One region of the Kribbella sp. NPDC050470 genome, then DNA from elsewhere that is predicted to be linked to it. Evidence: riboswitches for the same ligand, from Rfam matches in the RefSeq annotation. Region 1 holds a riboswitch; the other holds the start of a gene.

The links. A riboswitch is a leader RNA that binds a small molecule or an ion and turns the genes downstream of it on or off. The one in region 1 is predicted to bind cobalamin.
Region 2: another riboswitch for cobalamin. It lies ahead of ACIBGM_RS29585 (ribonucleoside-diphosphate reductase subunit alpha); the one in region 1 lies ahead of cobN (cobaltochelatase subunit CobN).

What each region holds. Positions count from the first base shown of each region.
Region 1 is NZ_JBITHV010000006.1:438,574-447,271, forward strand. It holds gene ACIBGM_RS20165 (LuxR C-terminal-related transcriptional regulator) at 1-1,001, opposite strand, end outside; cobalamin riboswitch at 1,078-1,210, shown strand; gene cobN (cobaltochelatase subunit CobN) at 1,244-4,963, shown strand; gene surE (5'/3'-nucleotidase SurE) at 4,976-5,749, shown strand; gene ACIBGM_RS20180 (hypothetical protein) at 5,752-5,922, opposite strand; gene ACIBGM_RS20185 (alpha/beta fold hydrolase) at 5,854-6,228, shown strand; gene ACIBGM_RS20190 (DUF222 domain-containing protein) at 6,908-8,497, shown strand.
Region 2 is NZ_JBITHV010000010.1:71,472-80,169, forward strand. It holds gene ACIBGM_RS29575 (Fic family protein) at 1-288, shown strand, start outside; gene ACIBGM_RS29580 (DinB family protein) at 370-951, shown strand; cobalamin riboswitch at 1,027-1,183, shown strand; gene ACIBGM_RS29585 (ribonucleoside-diphosphate reductase subunit alpha) at 1,316-5,263, shown strand; gene ACIBGM_RS29590 (ribonucleotide-diphosphate reductase subunit beta) at 5,245-6,324, shown strand; gene ACIBGM_RS29595 (hypothetical protein) at 6,364-6,600, opposite strand; gene cimA (citramalate synthase) at 6,597-8,186, opposite strand; gene ACIBGM_RS29605 (hypothetical protein) at 8,416-8,698, opposite strand, start outside.

The DNA.
Region 1 (8,698 bases):
GATCGATGTGCGGCCTGCCGCTCAGCGATCGTCGCGGTCTGATGGACCACCGAGCGGAGCACCGGATGCCGGAACACCAGTCCCGACGAGGTCCAGCGCACCAGACCGGCTCGCTCAGCGTGATCGAGCGCCGCGGGATCGCCGGTGAGAGCTCTGACCGCCGGCAGTAGTTGTTCCGCTCCCGTGTCCTCACTCACCGCCAGCACCAACAGGGCGGCCCGGGACGGCGCGGGTAGCGCCTCGAGCTCCCTGCGATAGACATCGGCGATCTCGCTGCCCACTGGCAGCGGTTCGGGCAGTGGCACCTGTCCGCTCAGCTCGGTGGGTTCAAGCGCAGCGACCAGCTCACGCAACGCCAGGGGGTTTCCGGTGGCCGCTCGCAACAGCATCGATCGGACGGACTCGGGCAGCTCGTGTCGTGCCGCGGCTCTGAGCACCTCACCGGCCGCGTCGTCGCCGAGACCTTGAAGCCGGAGCACCGGTATCCCGCGCGGCAGGTCCGCGTCGGGCCGTGGGTCGCGCGCTGCGAAGACCATGGCGATCCGCTCGGACTCGATTCGCCGTACTGCGAAGGCGAGCGCGGACGCCGAGGCGGCGTCCAGCCATTGAAAGTCGTCGACGAGGCACAGCATCGGCAGAGCCGCGGACGCGTCGGACAGCAGCGTCAGCGTGGCCGCCGCGACGGCGAATCCGTCGACCTCCTGCGCCGCGGTCTCGGCGAAGGCGGCATGCAGCGCGTTGGCTTGGCGGACGGGCAGTGCCGCGATGCTGTCTGCCGCCGGCCGAAGCAGCTCGAACAGCCCCGAGTAGGGCAGTTCCGTCTCGGTCTCGATCCCGGTAGCTCGCAGGATTCGGAAGTCGGCCGCACCCGCGGCGGTGTCGTCGAGCAGCGAGGTCTTTCCGATACCGGGCTCGCCCAGCACCAGCAACCCACCCCCGGAACCGGCCTGAGCCCCCGCGAGCAGGCGACCGACCCGAGCCCGATCCGCGTCGCGCCCCACCAGCACACTTCACCGTACCCCTGACACCGCCGGCGCACCCAGGCGCAGCACTCTGCGCAGCTGCTCGCGAGAACCACGGCGAGGGTTCGGCTAGAGTCGCTCTGTCAATCGACGGCATCAGCAGGAACCCGGTGTGAGTCCGGGACGGTCCCGCCACTGTGACCACCTCGTGTGGGAGTCAGGAACTGCCGCCGTCGAACCTCCGGACGGGGCGTGGACACCCCGAGGAAGGATCGTGGCCCGTGAACGAGCGAAGCGAGTTCATCGTCAGACACCGTCCCGCGAACCTGCTGCTGCTCTCCACCGCCGACACCGACCTGCTGGCCGCCTCCGAGGCAGATGCAGGTTGGAAGGTTGCGAATCCCGCCCGGCTGGACCTTGCCGAGCTGACCCCGCTGCTGGACTCCGCCGAAGTCGTGGTGGTCCGCCTGCTCGGCGGCCGCCGGGCCTGGGAGGAAGGGCTCGACGCGGTGGTCGCGTCCGGCAAGCCGGCCGTGGTGGTCAGCGGCGAGGCGGCGCCCGACGCCGAGCTCATGTCGCTGTCGACGGTCCCCGCCGGTGCGGTTACCGAAGCGCTCGCCTACCTGCGCGAGGGCGGCGCCGGGAACCTCCGCAACCTGGCCGGGTTCCTCCGGGACACGATCCTGCTGACCGGCGACGAGTTCGATCCGCCGCAGGCACTTCCGGCGTACGGCGTCCGTGGCACCTTCGTCGAGGACGAGCGCCCGGTCGTCGGCATCGTCTACTACCGCGCGCACGAGATCTCCGGAAACACCGCGTTCGTGGATGCACTGGCCGCCGCGGTGACGAACGCAGGCGCACAACCGTTGCCGGTGTACTGCGGCACCCTCCGCGGACTGGATCCGACCAGCCCCGACAACGCCGGCCTCTTCGAGCTGCTGCGGAAGTGCGACGTACTGGTCACGACTCTGCTCGCCGCCGGTGGATCCGTCGCGGCGGACGCGAGTGCGGGCGGTGCGGACGATGCGTGGGACGCGGGTGCGCTCGCGTCGCTCGACATCCCGCTGATCCAGGGCCTCGCGCTGACCTCGACGCGCGAGCAGTGGGAGGCCAGCGACGCCGCGGTCAGTCCGCTCGACGCGGCGACCCAGGTGGCGATCCCGGAGTTCGACGGGCGGCTGATCACGATCCCGTTCTCGTTCAAGTCGTACGACGAGGACGGCCTGGCTCGTTACGCGCCCGACCCGGAGCGCTGCGACCGGCTCGCCGGGATCGCGGTAGCGCATGCCCGGCTGCGGCACGTCCCGGTCGCCGAGAAGCGGCTCGCTCTGGTGCTGTCGTCGTACCCGACGAAGCATGCGCGGATCGGGAACGCGGTCGGTCTGGACACTCCGGCGTCCGCGGTCGTGCTGCTCGGCCGGCTCCAGGAGGCCGGGTACGACCTCGGTGATCTCGACGTGAACGAGCTGGAGGGTGACGGGCTTATCCACCGGCTGATCGCGGCCGGTGGTCACGATGTCGACTGGCTGACCGACGAGCAGTTGGCGAACGCGGTCGCGACGATCCCGCCGGCGACGTACGAGCAGTGGTTCGGCCGCGCCCCGGAGTCGTTGCGGGAGGCAATGACCGAGGCGTGGGGAGCGCCGCCGGGGGAGTTGTACGTCAACACGGCCGGTGAGATTGCGCTGGCGGCCTTGCGGTTCGGGAACGTCGTCCTGATGATCCAGCCGCCGCGTGGGTTCGGCGAGAACCCGGTGGCGATCTACCACGACCCGGACATGGCCCCGTCGCACCACTACCTGGCGGCGTACCGCTGGCTGGAGGCCTCGACGGACGAGGGCGGCTTCGGTGCGCATGCCGTCGTACACCTGGGCAAGCACGGGACGCTGGAATGGCTGCCGGGCAAGGGCATCGGGATGGCGGCCGACTGCGCGCCGGACGCCGTACTCGGGAACCTGCCGATGGTCTACCCGTTCATCGTCAACGACCCCGGCGAGGGGACGCAGGCGAAGCGGCGGGCGCACGCCACGGTCGTCGACCACCTGGTGCCGCCGATGGCCCGGGCCGAGACGTACGGCGACATGGCGAAGCTGGAGTACCTGCTCGACGAGTACGCGACCGTGCAGGCGCTGGACCCGGAGAAGGTGCCGACGCTGCGGGCCCAGATCTGGACGCTGATCCAGGCGGCGCAGTTGCACCACGACCTGCACACCTCGGAGAAGCCCGAGGACGACGACTTCGACGAGTTCGTGCTGCACCTGGACGGCTACCTGTGCGAGATCAAGGACGTGCAGATCCGTGACGGGCTGCACGTGCTCGGCGGCGCGCCGGTCGGCGAAGCGCGGATCAACCTGGTGCTCGCCGTACTGCGGGCCCGGCAGCTGTGGGGTGGGTCGTACTCGATCCCGGGTCTGCGTACGGCGCTCGGCGACAGCTTCGGCGTGTCCGAGGCCGACCTGCTTGCGGACCCGGGGAAGAGCGTCGATCTCGCAGACCTGGCGACGCTGGCCGATCTGCCCGCGGTGACCGGCGCGGACGGCGTCGACCTGCTCGAGGCTGTCGCCCGGAAGCTCGTCGTCGGGATGGAGACGCTGAGCTGGGACGCCGCGAAGGTCCCGGTGGTCGTCGCCGAGGTCATCGGGCGCTCGTCCGCCGGGGTCGAGGCCTCGCTGAGCTTCGCCGCGACTGAAGTGGTTCCGCGGCTCGCCCGGACCGGTGATGAGCTGGTCAACGTCCTCCGGGCGCTGGACGGCCGCTTCGTCGAGGCAGGTCCGTCGGGGTCGCCGACCCGCGGGCTGGTCAACGTGCTGCCGACCGGCCGCAACTTCTACGCGGTCGACCCGAAGGCGATCCCGAGCCGCAATGCCTGGGACGTGGGCGTCGCGCTCGCCGACTCGCTCCTCAACCGGCACAAGGCCGAGACAGGGGAGTGGCCGCGGTCGGTCGGTCTGACGGTGTGGGGTACGTCGGCCATGCGCACCCAGGGCGACGACCTCGCCGAGGTGTTGTGGCTGCTCGGATGCCGCCCGGTCTGGGACGAGGCGTCCCGCCGGGTCACCGGCTTCGAGGTGGTCCCGCTCGACGAGCTCGGCCGCCCGCGGGTCGACGTCACGGTCCGGATCTCCGGGTTCTTCCGGGACGCCTTCCCGCACGTCGTCGCGCTGCTGGACGAGGCGGTCCGCGCGGTCGCCGCGCTGGACGAGCCGGCGTCGGACAACTACCTGCGCGCGCACGTGGACGTCGATGTTGCCGAGGGCAATGATCTGCGGTCGGCCACCGCCCGGGTGTTCGGCTCCAGGCCGGGCTCGTACGGCGCCGGCCTGCTGCCGCTCGTGGACGCGCGGAGCTGGCGCACCGACGCCGAGCTCGCCGAGGTGTACGCGGTCTGGGGCGGGTACGCCTACGGCAAGGACCTCGACGGCGCCGAGGCCCGCGGGTCGATGGAGCGCGCCTACGCCCGGATCCAGGTCGCGGCGAAGAACGCGGACACCCGCGAGCACGACATCATGGACTCCGACGACTACTTCCAGTACCACGGCGGCATGATCGCGATGGTCCGCCACCTCACCGGCTCGAACCCGAAGGCATACGTCGGCGACTCCGCCGTACCGGCGCAGGTCAAGACGCGGACGCTCGAGGAGGAGACCAAGCGGGTCTTCCGCGCCCGCGTGGTGAACCCGCGCTGGATGGCGGCGATGCAGCGGCACGGGTACAAGGGCGCGTTCGAGATGGCCGCGACGGTCGACTACCTCTTCGGGTACGACGCGACCGCCGGGGTGGTCGACGACTGGATGTACGAGACGCTGACCTCGGAGTACGTCGCCAACCCGGAGATGGCGGAGTTCTTCCGCAAGTCGAATCCATGGGCGCGGCACGGCATCGCGGAGCGCTTGCTGGAGGCGGCGCAGCGCGGTCTGTGGTCGGAACCGACCGCCGAAGCGCTCGAGACGCTACGCAGCGCAGTCCTTGAGACGGAGGGTGACATCGAGGACCGCGGCTGATTGGCTAGAGGTATGGCGCCTGAGAACCTGAGAGTCCTGATCACCAACGACGACGGCTACCAGGCGCCAGGCATCCGGGCACTCGCACCCGCGATCGCCGAGCTCGGGTACGACGTACTGGTCGTGGCGCCGCTGGACGACCAGAGCGGCGTCGGCTCGGCCCGCGCCGGGATGGTCGACCGGCCGATCCGGACTGCCTCGGAATCCGAAAGCGGCATCACGTACCACGGCATCGACGGGACGCCGGCGCTCGCCGTGACGCTGGCGACCGTCGGGGCGTTCGGCGTTGCGCCGGACCTGGTCGTGTCGGGGATCAACCGCGGCCACAACATCGGCGTACCGATCTTCCACTCCGGGACCGTGGCCGCGGCCCTGACCGCAGCGGGCCAGGGCCTGTCGGCGGTTGCCGTCAGCATCGACTCCGAGGACCCCGGGCACTGGGGCACGGCGGCCGCGGTGGCTGCCGAGGCATTGACCTGGATCGCGCCGGAGCCGGCCGGGACGGTGCTGACCATCAACGTGCCGGACCGCCCGCTCGACCAGCTCGCCGGGGTTCAGCACGCTTCGCTGGCGCCGATCAAGCGGTCCCGGATCAGCGGTGCGACCGCGCCGACCGGGGAGCCGATGATCCACCTCTCACCACCCGCTGCGAACCCGGTCGCCGGCTCGGACGAGGCCCTGCTCGCCGCCGGGTACGTCGCGGTCACCCCGATCATCGGCATCCGCGAGGTCAAGGACGACGCGGCGGCCACCGCCTTGGCGAAGCGACTCTCCAGCTACCGCTGAAGCTATACGTCGCGGAGTACGGTCCGCCGGACGCACCCATTCCCGACGAGCCGATCAACCTCGTACTGATCGCGGACTTCGAGGAACTGCGCGACGACCTCGGCATCGAGCGGTGGGCGATCCTCGGGCACTCGGCGGGCGGCAACTACGCGGTCGAGTACGCGATCCGGCATCCGTCCGCGGTCAGCGCGGTGATCTTCGACTGCCCATGCTGGGACTTCGACGACCGCCACCGGCTGCCGATCTTCGCCCGCCTGTACGACGACCTCGGCGACCCCGAGCGCGCGGCCCGATGCCGGGAGCTGGCGATCGTCGACCGCCGGCTGACGGCAAGATGTACGAGCTCGCATGGGGTCTCGGCGACCGCTTCCAGGACCTGTGGTTCCACGATCCGTCCCGGTGGACCGAGTTCCACCGGATCGGGGAGGCGGCCGGCTTCACCGACGAGATGTGGGAACGCGGCAACAGCCACCTGGTGACGCTGCCCGAGCTCTACACCTCCAAGCTCGACCGGCTGCCCCTCATCACCCAGCCGACCCTCCTGATCGAGGGCGCCGACGACCTCGCCACCGACCCCGTCTCGATCCAGGCCTACCGCGACAACGTCCCCACCGGCCAAGTGCTCACCTTCGCCCGCTCCGGCCACTACCCCACTTCGAAGAACCAGAACGCTACGCCAACCTGGTCCGCTCCTTCGTCCTGGACGCAACGCAGTAACTCTGCATCCCTTCCAGATGCCGTCGGGTCCGCTCCGCACGCTCCCACCCGCCCGGTCCACGCGCTTCATTCGACCGAAGCGTGGTCCCAGCGAACGTGGTTCGTGAGCTGACCGCACTCGGTCAGCTGCGGCGTGGTTCGGGGGCTGTGTGATCCGACGGCGCCCTCTGCCGTCCGTGAGGTGCGCGCTCCCGCCCAGACGACGCCACCAGCCCTCCCTGGACAGCCCACGAGCCCCAGCCACCACCGTCACCACAGCGGTCCTCGACACTGCCGCATCCCACCCAGATGCCATCGGCCCACCCGCCTCGCACACCCAGCACGGACACCGTCGTTGTCCACAGGGCGCGTCCGGCTGTGGATGACCTGGTTGCTGGAATCCCTTGAAAATAACGGGATTCTGGTTTGAATTCTGTCGGTGATGGTCCCTAGGGTTGGGGTATGGAACTCCTGGGCGAGCGGCCGGTCTGGTCGATGAGTGGCGGCGAGATGCTGTCGACTCTCGACACACTCGAGGCCGAGCTCGCCCGGCTCCAGACCTACCGCCTGCACCTCATCAGCGGCCTGGACAGCGTTGGGTACGCCGAGGAGCTCGGCGCCCACGACACGGCCAGATTGCTGGCCTTCCGGTATCGCCTCAACAGCATCGACGCCCGGCGCGACGTACGGCTCGCCCTTGCCCTCCCCAAGTACGCCGACGTGTCGGCGGCACTCCCCGATGTGACAGCCCAGTACTCCACTGTCGACGCCGAGGGCGCTGATGACGCCGAGGGCGCTGATGACGCGGCGAGCTCTGATGATCGTGCTGCTGACGGTGAGGACCGTTGGTTGCTCCGTCCGGCGCAAGCCGAGGCAGTCGTGTCAGCGCTCGAGCGCGTCCCGTCGACGGTCCCCGCAGCGGACCTCGCGGTCGCAGAGCAGCAACTGGTTGCCTTGGCACGCCACCTTTCGCCGGCCGAACTTCGCCAAGCAGGCAAGGAGATCCGAGACCTCCTGGACGCCGACGGCCCGGAGCCCGATGAACGCAAGGCCACCGCCCGCGAGTCACTGACCATGAGTACCACCGACCATGGCGTCACGTTCCGCGGCTACCTCGCCAACGAGAACGCCGAACTGTTCCGGACACTGATCCACGCCGGGGCAAGACCACACAAAACCGTCGACGGCGAAGCAGATCCACGATCTCGTGACAAGCGTCAGGCCGACGCCTTGACCAGCGTCCTGACCGCCGCCGCCGTTGCAAGCGACGCAGGCCTCACGCCCGATACCACCAACAGTTCCAACCGCGCGGGCGGTGCTGCTGATGATGTGCGTGGAGCTGCGGGTGGAGGGGTGCCCGGCTTCGGAGCCAAGGCGAACATCACTGTCACCATCGACCTGGCGGATCTGAAGGCGGCCACCGCTCACGCAACCGGCAAGCTCGTGTACGGCGACGACCTGTCCGTGGCCGCGATTCGCCGACTGGCGTGCGACGCGAAGATCATCCCGCTGATACTCGGCACGCACTCGGAACCACTCGACGTCGGCCGTGCCGAGCGACTAGTCAACCGATCGATGCGCCGTGCCCTGAACGCGCGTGACCGAGGCTGCGTCGTGTGCGGCGCTCCACCGATTCACTGCGACGCCCACCATGTACGCAGCTGGATCGACGGCGGCCCCACGTCCATCACCAACCTCGTCCTGCTGTGCCGCCGTCACCATCTCGACCTGCACGCCGGGCACTGGACCATCGCCATCACCAACGGCACGGTCCACGTGTCCCGCCCATCCTGGGCCGACCCACCACCACCCCGCGCAACCTACCCCGACAAGTCGAGCAGACAAGGCCAGGACGAGCCCACCACCCGAGTCCGTCCCATGCCCACACAGTCCCACCCACCCGCCCCCCACGGCAAACCCGACATGACCCCCGGCGCTCCCGACCCGCCGCCAACGCACCCCGCGACCAGCGAACGCCCGCCTCAGCCCAGCCGCTGGACGTCCGACGAGACGACCCTCCAGGACGCGGCCCGCTTCGCAATCCTGGGCTGAACCCTCAGCCGTGCCACGAGGGTTCGGGCCTCGGCGTGCCCGAGTTCCCGCCCCCGGCAGCTGAACAGCCTGAACCCGGCGCAACGCGTCAACTCAGGCCAGCGTGGTCCAGGTTCGGGTCGACCCGGGCGCGCTCGGCCTGCTTGGGAGTCGCGTCCACTGACCAAATGCGGGTTGAGCCCATGAACCGCCGCCGCCGGG
Region 2 (8,698 bases), on a different contig from region 1:
CTGATCGAGACGCTGCCCGCGGCGCCGGTGCTCACCTTGGCGGGCGCGGCCCGACTGATCGACCGCTCGCAACAGGCCGCGAACCAGGCGCTCGCGAGGTTGGTCGAGGCCCGCATCCTGCGGGAGGTCACCGACGGTCGCCGGAACCGCGTCTACGAAGCACCCGAGCTGATCGATGCCTTCATCTTGCTGGAACGGCGTTTCGCCAGCCCGGCCGCCGATACCAGGATCGAACCGCCTAGCAGGCCAGTGCCGTCGAGGCCAGAACCGACACGCAGTGCTCATTGACTTTCTCCTCCCGTTCAGGCAACAATTCGAACACATGTTCGATCCTGCTGCAAAATCTGATCGGGAGCGTGAGGAACCGTGATGCCGGAGCCGTTCGACTGGGACATCCTGTACCGCCCCTCGGCGATGGCGATGGTCCGCGGCCAGCTCGGCTTCAGCTGGATGGTGTTGTCCACCCGGCTCGCGGAGCTGACCGACGAGCAGTACTTCTGGCAGCCGAGCGGCGAGGCGCTGACCGTCGTCCGGCGCCACTACGCCGGCCGGTTCCGATCACTCGGCTCCGGCGAGTGGGTCGCGCAGTGGCCGGACGAGCCCGACCATCGCGGCCCGCGCACGATCGCCTGGCTGATCGCCCACCTGACCGAGATGTTCTTCGAGCGCTGGGAGTGGACCTTCGGCGAGCGAAGGCAAGGGCGCGCCGACATCACGTTGCACGGCAACGCCCGCGACGCCGTCGCCTGGCTGACGCACTGGGTCGAGGCCTGGCGTGAATCGGTCGCCGCGCTGGACGAGGAGCAGGTGATGACGGTCGGCCTCAGCCAGGCGACCGAGCTCGACGCCGCCGAGCCGTTCGGTCACGTCGTACTGCGCCTCAACCGGGAGCTGATCCACCACGGCTCGGAGATCATGACGCTGCAGGACCTCTACGCGGCGGCGGCCTGAGACGCGGGGCGGCGGGGACCACAAGATGTGCGACACGCGGCGCGGCGCTGCCACAAAATGTCGGAGCCGACCCCTAGCATCACTACTGCTGGTGGTTCGGAGTCACCAACACCACAAGATGTGGGTGACGCCGAGGCAACAGGGGAATCCGGTGCGACTCCGGAGCTGCCCCGCAACGGTGAGCGGAATCCGTCCGCGAGTCCGAGTACCTGCCACCGGCGCGTGCACCGCCGGTGCGCGCGGTCCGAGACCTCGAGGGCGGGTCGCAGGGCGTGACAGGCGCAGTTCCGGCCGGTGCTGCCTGTCCCGTCATGCTCCCCGCCCGCGAGTCCAGGCCCTCCGAACTCGCGTGGAAAGAGCATCTGTGACCGTCACTTCCTCATCGCGATCGACGGCCGGCCGGCCGTCGATCGAGCTGACCGTCGTCCGCCGCGACGGCAGCAGTACGGCGTTCGACCAGTCCAAGATCGCCGTTGCCATGTCCAAGGCGTTCCTCGCCGTCGAGGGCCCGGACGCAGGCGCGACGCACCGGGTCCGCGACCTGGTGACCGACCTGACCGGCCGGGTCGTCGACGCGCTCACCAGCCGCGGTGACGCCCGTCGTACCGTCCAGGTCGAGGACATCCAGGACCAGGTCGAGCTGGCGCTGATGCGCGCCGGCGAGCACCAGGTCGCCCGCGCCTACGTCCTCTACCGGGAGGAGCGCACCCGCGCCCGCACGCCCGCCGACCTGGCCGGCGTGACCGAGAAGCCGGTCATCACCGTGCGCGCGGCCGACGGCAGCGCGGCGCCGCTCGACCTCGACCGGCTGCGGGTGATCGTCGGCGAGGCTGCCGACGGCCTCGACGCGGTCGACCCGCAGCTGATCTTCGACGCGACGCTCGGCTCCTGCTACGACGGCATCGCCCAGCACGAGGTCGAGCTCGCGCTGGTGATGGCGGCGCGGTCGTACGTCGAGACCGAGCCGCAGTACAGCTTCGCCGCCTCCCGCCTGCTGCTCGACCAGATCCGCCGCGAGACACTCGGCCGCGTGCACGGCGAGCCGCGGCAGGCGAGCCAGGCCGACATGACCACGGCGTACCCGGCGTACTTCCCGGAGTACATCCGGACCGGCATCGAGGCGGGCCAGCTCGACCCGGAGCTCGCGAGCTTCGACCTGACCGCGCTCGCGGCCGCGATCAAGCCCGAGCGCGACCTCGACTTCGCGTTCCTCGGCCTGCAGACCCTCTACGACCGCTATCTGCTGCACATCGACAAAGTGCGGTACGAGCTGCCGCAAGCCTTCTTCCTGCGGGTCGCGATGGGGATGGCGCTGCGCGAGGACGACCGCGAGGCGCGGGCCATCCAGTTCTACGAGCTGCTCAGCTCGTTCCGGTTCATGTCCTCCACGCCGACGCTGTTCAACTCCGGCACGACCCGGCCGCAGCTGTCGTCCTGCTTCCTCACCACGGTCGAGGACGACCTGGGCGGCATCTTCACCAAGATCCGCAACAACGCCCTGCTCGCCAAGTACTCCGGCGGTCTCGGCAACGACTGGACCCCGGTCCGCGGCATCGGCGCCAAGATCCGCGGGACCAACGGCGAGTCGCAGGGCGTCGTACCGTTCCTGAAGATCGCCAACGACACGGCGGTCGCGGTCAATCAGTGTTTTGCTCCGGAGACTCTCGTCTATGCCGCATGCGGCGCAACACCGATCAGCGAGATCACGACGGGCGATCTGGTGCTCGGTGCGAGCGGTAAGTATCGCGAGGTAACGAAGACATTCACGTACGACCAAAACGACCCGATGGTGGAGATCGACGTGAAGCATTCGATCGAACCGCTCACGGTTACGGCAGGTCATCCTCTCTACGCGATTCAAGGCGTGCCGATGGAGCAGAGTAACGAGCGAACGCTCGAGTGGCTCGCGAAGGGAAAGGCACAAGCAGCCTGGGTCGAGGCCGGCATGCTCAGCAGCGGTGACTACGTCGGGCAGGTCGTCCCAAAGGAGGTCATTCCGGTTCACGGTCTGACCGAAGACGATGCACGCCTGTACGGCATCCTCCTCGGTGACGGCCACCTGTCGAAAAACGGCAGTCAGTGGGGAGTGTCCGGCAATCCACAGCGCGACACGCACCTGTCGTTCGTACGCGATTACCTCAGCGCTCGCGAAATCCACTTCTGGGAGACCAGTCGCGGTGACAGCTACGCACAGGTCCATTGGGCGGCGGGACGCGGCCCCAGAAGGGACCCGTTGACGGGACGTATCGCCGGACCCGGCGAAGCGACGCTACCGTTCGCCGGCAAGGACCTCTACGACGAGCAACATCGCAAGCACATCGCGCGTCGACTCGCGCATCTCCCGCTCGCCCAGACCCGTGCGCTCATCCGCGGGCTCCTGGAAACAGACGGTGGAGTCTCGCGTGGCAAGGAGATCTACTTCACGACTACTTCACGAAAGCTCGTCAACGGCCTGCGCTACCAGCTGCTCCGGCTCGGAATTCCCACCGCAGGGCAACACCGCACGCGCGACGATCGTCACGTCGGTCAGCGCTCCGACGGATCCGGGATTACCTTTTCGAAACCTGTGCACGTCTTCGACCTCCGTATTCCCGCCGTACCTGGGATTGCCGAACTCGTCGGCGTCACGCCCATCCGGAAGCTCAACTGGATCGCACACCAAAGCATGGTCTTCTCGCGCGTGCGAGAGGTGAGCACAATTGCGACCGTGCCAGTCGTGCACGACCTCGAGGTCGAGGTCGACGAGTCGTACATGACCAGCGCCGGCTTGGCCCACAACGGCGGCAAGCGCAAGGGCGCGGTGTGCGCCTACCTGGAGACCTGGCACATCGACCTCGAGGAGTTCCTCGACCTGCGCAAGAACACCGGCGACGAGCGCCGCCGGACGCACGACATGAACACGGCGAACTGGGTGCCCGACCTGTTCCTGCAGCGCGTCGAGGCGGACGGCCAGTGGACGCTCTTCTCCCCCGACGAGGTCCCCGACCTCCACGATCTGTACGGCGCTGCCTTCGTCGACGCCTACCGTGGTTACGAGGAAGCGGCGGATCGCGGCGAGATCAAGGTGTTCCGCCGGGTCCGGGCGGTCGAGCTGTGGCGGCGGATGCTGACCGTGCTGTTCGAGACCGGGCATCCGTGGATCACCTTCAAGGACGCCTGCAACCTGCGGTCGCCGCAGCAGCACGACGGCGTGGTCCACTCGTCGAACCTGTGCACCGAGATCACCCTCAACACCACCGTTGACGAGACCGCGGTCTGCAACCTCGGTTCGGTCAACCTGGTCGCGCATCTCACCGACGAGGGCCTCGACGCCGAGCTGCTGCGCGACACCGTGAAGACAGCGGTCCGGATGCTCGACAACGTCATCGACGTGAACTTCTACACCACCCCGGAGTCCGAGCGCGCCAACCAGCGACACCGCCCGGTCGGCCTCGGCCTGATGGGATTCGCCGACGCGCTCTTCCGGCTGCGCATCCCGTACTCCTCCGACGCGGCCGTCACCTTCGCCGACACCTCGATGGAGCAGATCAGCTACCACGCGATCGAGGCCTCCAGCGAGCTCGCCGCCGAGCGCGGCCGCTACTCGACGTACGACGGTTCGCTGTGGAGTCAGGGTGTGCTGCCGATCGACTCGATCGCGCTGCTGCGGAACGCCCGCGACGGTGACCTGATCGTTGATGAAAGCAAGCAACTGGACTGGGACGCGCTCCGGGAGAAGGTTCTCCGGGACGGGATGCGCAACTCCAACGTGATGGCGATCGCGCCGACCGCGACGATCTCCAACATCTGCGGGGTGAGCCAGTCGATCGAGCCGGCGTACAGCAACCTGTTCGTGAAGTCGAACATGTCCGGAGAGTTCACGGTGGCGAACCCGTACCTGGTCGCCGACCTGAAGGCGCGGGGGCTGTGGGACCAGGTGATGGTGTCGGACCTGAAGTACCACGACGGCATCCTGGCCCGGATCGAGCGCGTCCCGGCCGACCTGCGCGAGCTGTACGCGACCGCGTTCGAGATCGAGCCGCGGTGGCTGGTGAAGGCGGCCTCGCGGCGGCAGAAGTGGATCGACCAGGCGCAGTCGCTGAACCTCTACATGGCCGCGCCGTCGGGCCGGGCGCTGGACGAGCTGTACCGGTCGGCATGGCGTCATGGCCTCAAGACGACTTATTACCTGCGTTCCCAGTCAGCGACCCACGTGGAGAAGTCCACGCTGCAAGGCACGGACGGCCGGCTGAACGCCGTACCGGTGAACCTTCCTGCACCGACCGGAGCCGTGTGTGCCATCGACGACCCGGAATGCGAGGCGTGCCAGTGACCACCGGATTGGACGAGATCTCCGTCGGCGCGGGCCGGGTGCACGTCGACGACAAGGCGATGATCAACGCGCGGGCGGACGTCAACCAGTTGCTGCCGCTGAAGTACCGGTGGGCCTGGGAGAAGTACCTTGCCGGATGCAACAACCACTGGATGCCGACCGAGGTGTCCATGCAGGCGGACATCGCGCTGTGGCGGCGTCCACCAGGGGCTCGCGACGGACTGACCGACGACGAGCGGCTGATGCTGAAGCGCAACCTCGGCTTCTTCGCCACCGCGGAGTCGCTGGTCGCGAACAACATCGTGCTGGCCGTCTACCGGCAGCTGACCAACCCCGAGTGCCGGCAGTACCTGCTGCGCCAGGCGTTCGAGGAGGCCGTGCACACGCACACCTTCCAGTACATCTGCACGTCGCTCGGCCTGGACGAGGGCGAGTTGTTCAACATGTACCGGGAGGTGCCGTCGATCTCGGACAAGGACGCCTGGGCGCTGAAGTACACCCAGCACCTGGAGGATCCGGACTTCCGCACGGGGACGCCGGAGGCCGACACCGCCTTCCTGCGGGACCTGATCGTGTTCTACGTGGTGTTCGAGGGGATGTGGTTCTACACCGGGTTCGCGCAGATCCTGTCGCTCGGCCGGCGGAACAAGATGGTCGGGATCGCCGAGCAGTACCAGTACATCCTGCGCGACGAGTCCATCCACCTGAACTTCGGCATCGACTGCATCAACCAGATCAAGCAGGAGAACCCGCACCTGTGGACGGCGGCGTTCCAGGCCGAGGTGCGGCAGATGCTGACCGAGGCGTGTGAGCTCGAGGTGGCGTACGGGCGCGCGACGATGCCGAACGGCATGCTCGGGCTGACGGCGGAGCTGTGCGAGCAGTACATGCACTTCATCACCGACCGCCGCGCCGAGCAGATCGGCCTCGCGCCCATCTTCGGCGAGACCCGCAACCCGTTCGGCTGGATGTCGGAGGTGATGGATCTGAAGAAGGAGAAGAACTTCTTCGAGACCCGGGTGATCGAGTACCAGTCGTCGAGCGGACTGAGTTGGGAATGACCGTTGAGATCCCCCGGGTCCGCGAAGACCTGGGGGATCTTAATTCACCTCGACCTCGAGGATGCCGATGATCTTCTCCAGGCGGGCGGCGACCCGGCCGGCGTCGAAGCCGTTGCCTTCGACGACTACGCGGAGGAGGCCGTCGTCGAGGGAGAGGGAGAGCTCGCGGACGTCGTACGGGTTGAGGAGTACGGCGATGCGGGCGAGCAGGCCGCCGGTCTCGACCACGGTGGCGGTGAAGACGGTCTGCGTCTGCTGGGCGGCCAGCACGGTCATCGGGCGACCTCCTTGTGGCGGAGCAGGCCGTACGTGAAGCCGTCGACGAGGGCCTCCCAGGACGCCTCGACGATGTTGTGGCCGACGCCGACCGTGACCCAGGAGCCTTCGCCGTCCGCGGTCTCGATGAGGACTCTGATCACCGCGTCCGTCCCGTGGCCCTGGTCGAGGATCCGGACCTTGTAGTCGACCAGCTCGAACTTGTTCACCACCGGGTACGCGCGCTCGATCGCGGTCCGCAGCGCGTGGTCGAGGGCGTTCACCGGGCCGTTGCCCTCGCCGGTGACGATCTCCCGCTCGCCGCCGGCGACCAGTTTCACCGTCGACTCCGACACTGCCTCGCCGTCGGCGCGCGACTCGGTGATCACCCGCCACGACTCGACGTCGAAGAAGCTGGCCCGCCGGCCGGTGACCTCCTCGGTGAGCAGCAGCTCGAACGACGCGTCCGCCGCCTCGAATGTGTACCCGCGGGCCTCCATCTCCTTGACCCGCTCGGTCACCCGGCTGACCAGGTCGCGGTCGTTGCCGAGGTCGAAGCCGAGCTCGCGGCCCTTCAGCTCGACACTGGCCCGGCCGGCCATCTCGGAGACGAGCATCCGCATGTCGTTGCCGACCAGGGCGGGATCCGTGTGCTGGTAGAGGTCGGGATCCACCTTGATGGCGCTGGCGTGCAGCCCTGCCTTGTGGGCGAAGGCGGACACACCGACGTACGGCTGCCGGGTCGACGGCGGCACGTTCGTCACTTCGGCGATCGCGTGCGCGATCCGGAACGACTCGGCCAGCCGGCCGGCCGGAAGCAGTTCCATTCCCCGCTTCAGCTCGAGGTTGGCGACGATCGCGAGCAGGTCGGCGTTACCGGTGCGTTCGCCGTACCCGTTGATCGTGCCCTGGACGTGCGTAACGCCGGCTTCGACGGCGGCGATCGAGTTCGCCACCGCGCAGCCGGCGTCGTTGTGACAGTGGATGCCGAGCCGGGCACCGGTGGATTCGAGGACATCGCGTACGACGTCCTGGAGCTCCCGCGGCAGCGTCCCGCCGTTGGTGTCGCAGAGCGCGACCACGTCGGCCCCGGCCTCGGCGGCTACTCGTACGACTTCCAGCGCGTAGTCCCGGTTGGCGCGGTACCCGTCGAAGAAGTGCTCGGTGTCGAGGAAGACCCGCTGGCCGTGCTCGCGTAGGTGCGTCACGGTGTCGGCGACCATCCGGAGGTTCTCGTCGAGCGTCGTCCGCAAGGCGCGCTCGACGTGCGCATCGTGGCTCTTGGCAACGAGTGTGACGACCGCGGCGCCGGAGTCACGCAGGGCGGCGACCTGCGGGTCGTCGGCCGCGACGGCTTCGGGCTTGCGGGTCGCGCCGAAGGCCGCGAACGTCGCGTTGCGCAGGTGCAGCTCGGTCCGGGCCCGCTCGAAGAACTCGGTGTCCTTCGGCACCGCGCCCGGCCAGCCGCCCTCGATGAACCCCACCCCGAGGTCGTCCAGGTGCTGCGCGATGGCAATCTTGTCGGCCACGGACAGCGCCAGCCCCTCCTGCTGCGCACCGTCGCGCAGAGTCGTGTCGTAGACGTGGAACTCGTCCGAGATGCTCATGGTCGGCCTTCCGGAGGGGTGCGGCTGGACTGTCGGGGGCAAACAAAAAACCTCCCGCAAGGTGCGAGAGGTCTGCGCGCTCAGGTACAGCTTGCTGAGCGCGCCTAGGGAATAATGACCCGGCAGTTCTTCATGACATTCGGCAGTCTGCCACAACATGTCCGCCAGGTGGCGGCAGCGTCTCGAATCACGAACATTCAGTACTGCGGAGTACCGCAGAGTTCAGGAATCAGGCGGTGAGGGACCAGCCCGGGTCGTCCCAGGCGGTGTAGAAGTCCTCGCGGGTGAGCGCCCGCAGCCCCCACTCGTCGCGGTCGAGCGCCTGGTCGGTGAGCATGCCCTCGTCGTCCTCGAGACGCTGCCACCAGTACCGGGTGATCGTGCCGTCCTCGGCCGCGCCGAGCTGGCGGACCACGACCCACTCGCGCTCGTGCCAGACCGCCTCGTACAGCCAGTCGGTTCCGTTGTCGTCGGCAAGCGCGCCGTACGTCCGCGGGGCGGTGCCGCGGTCG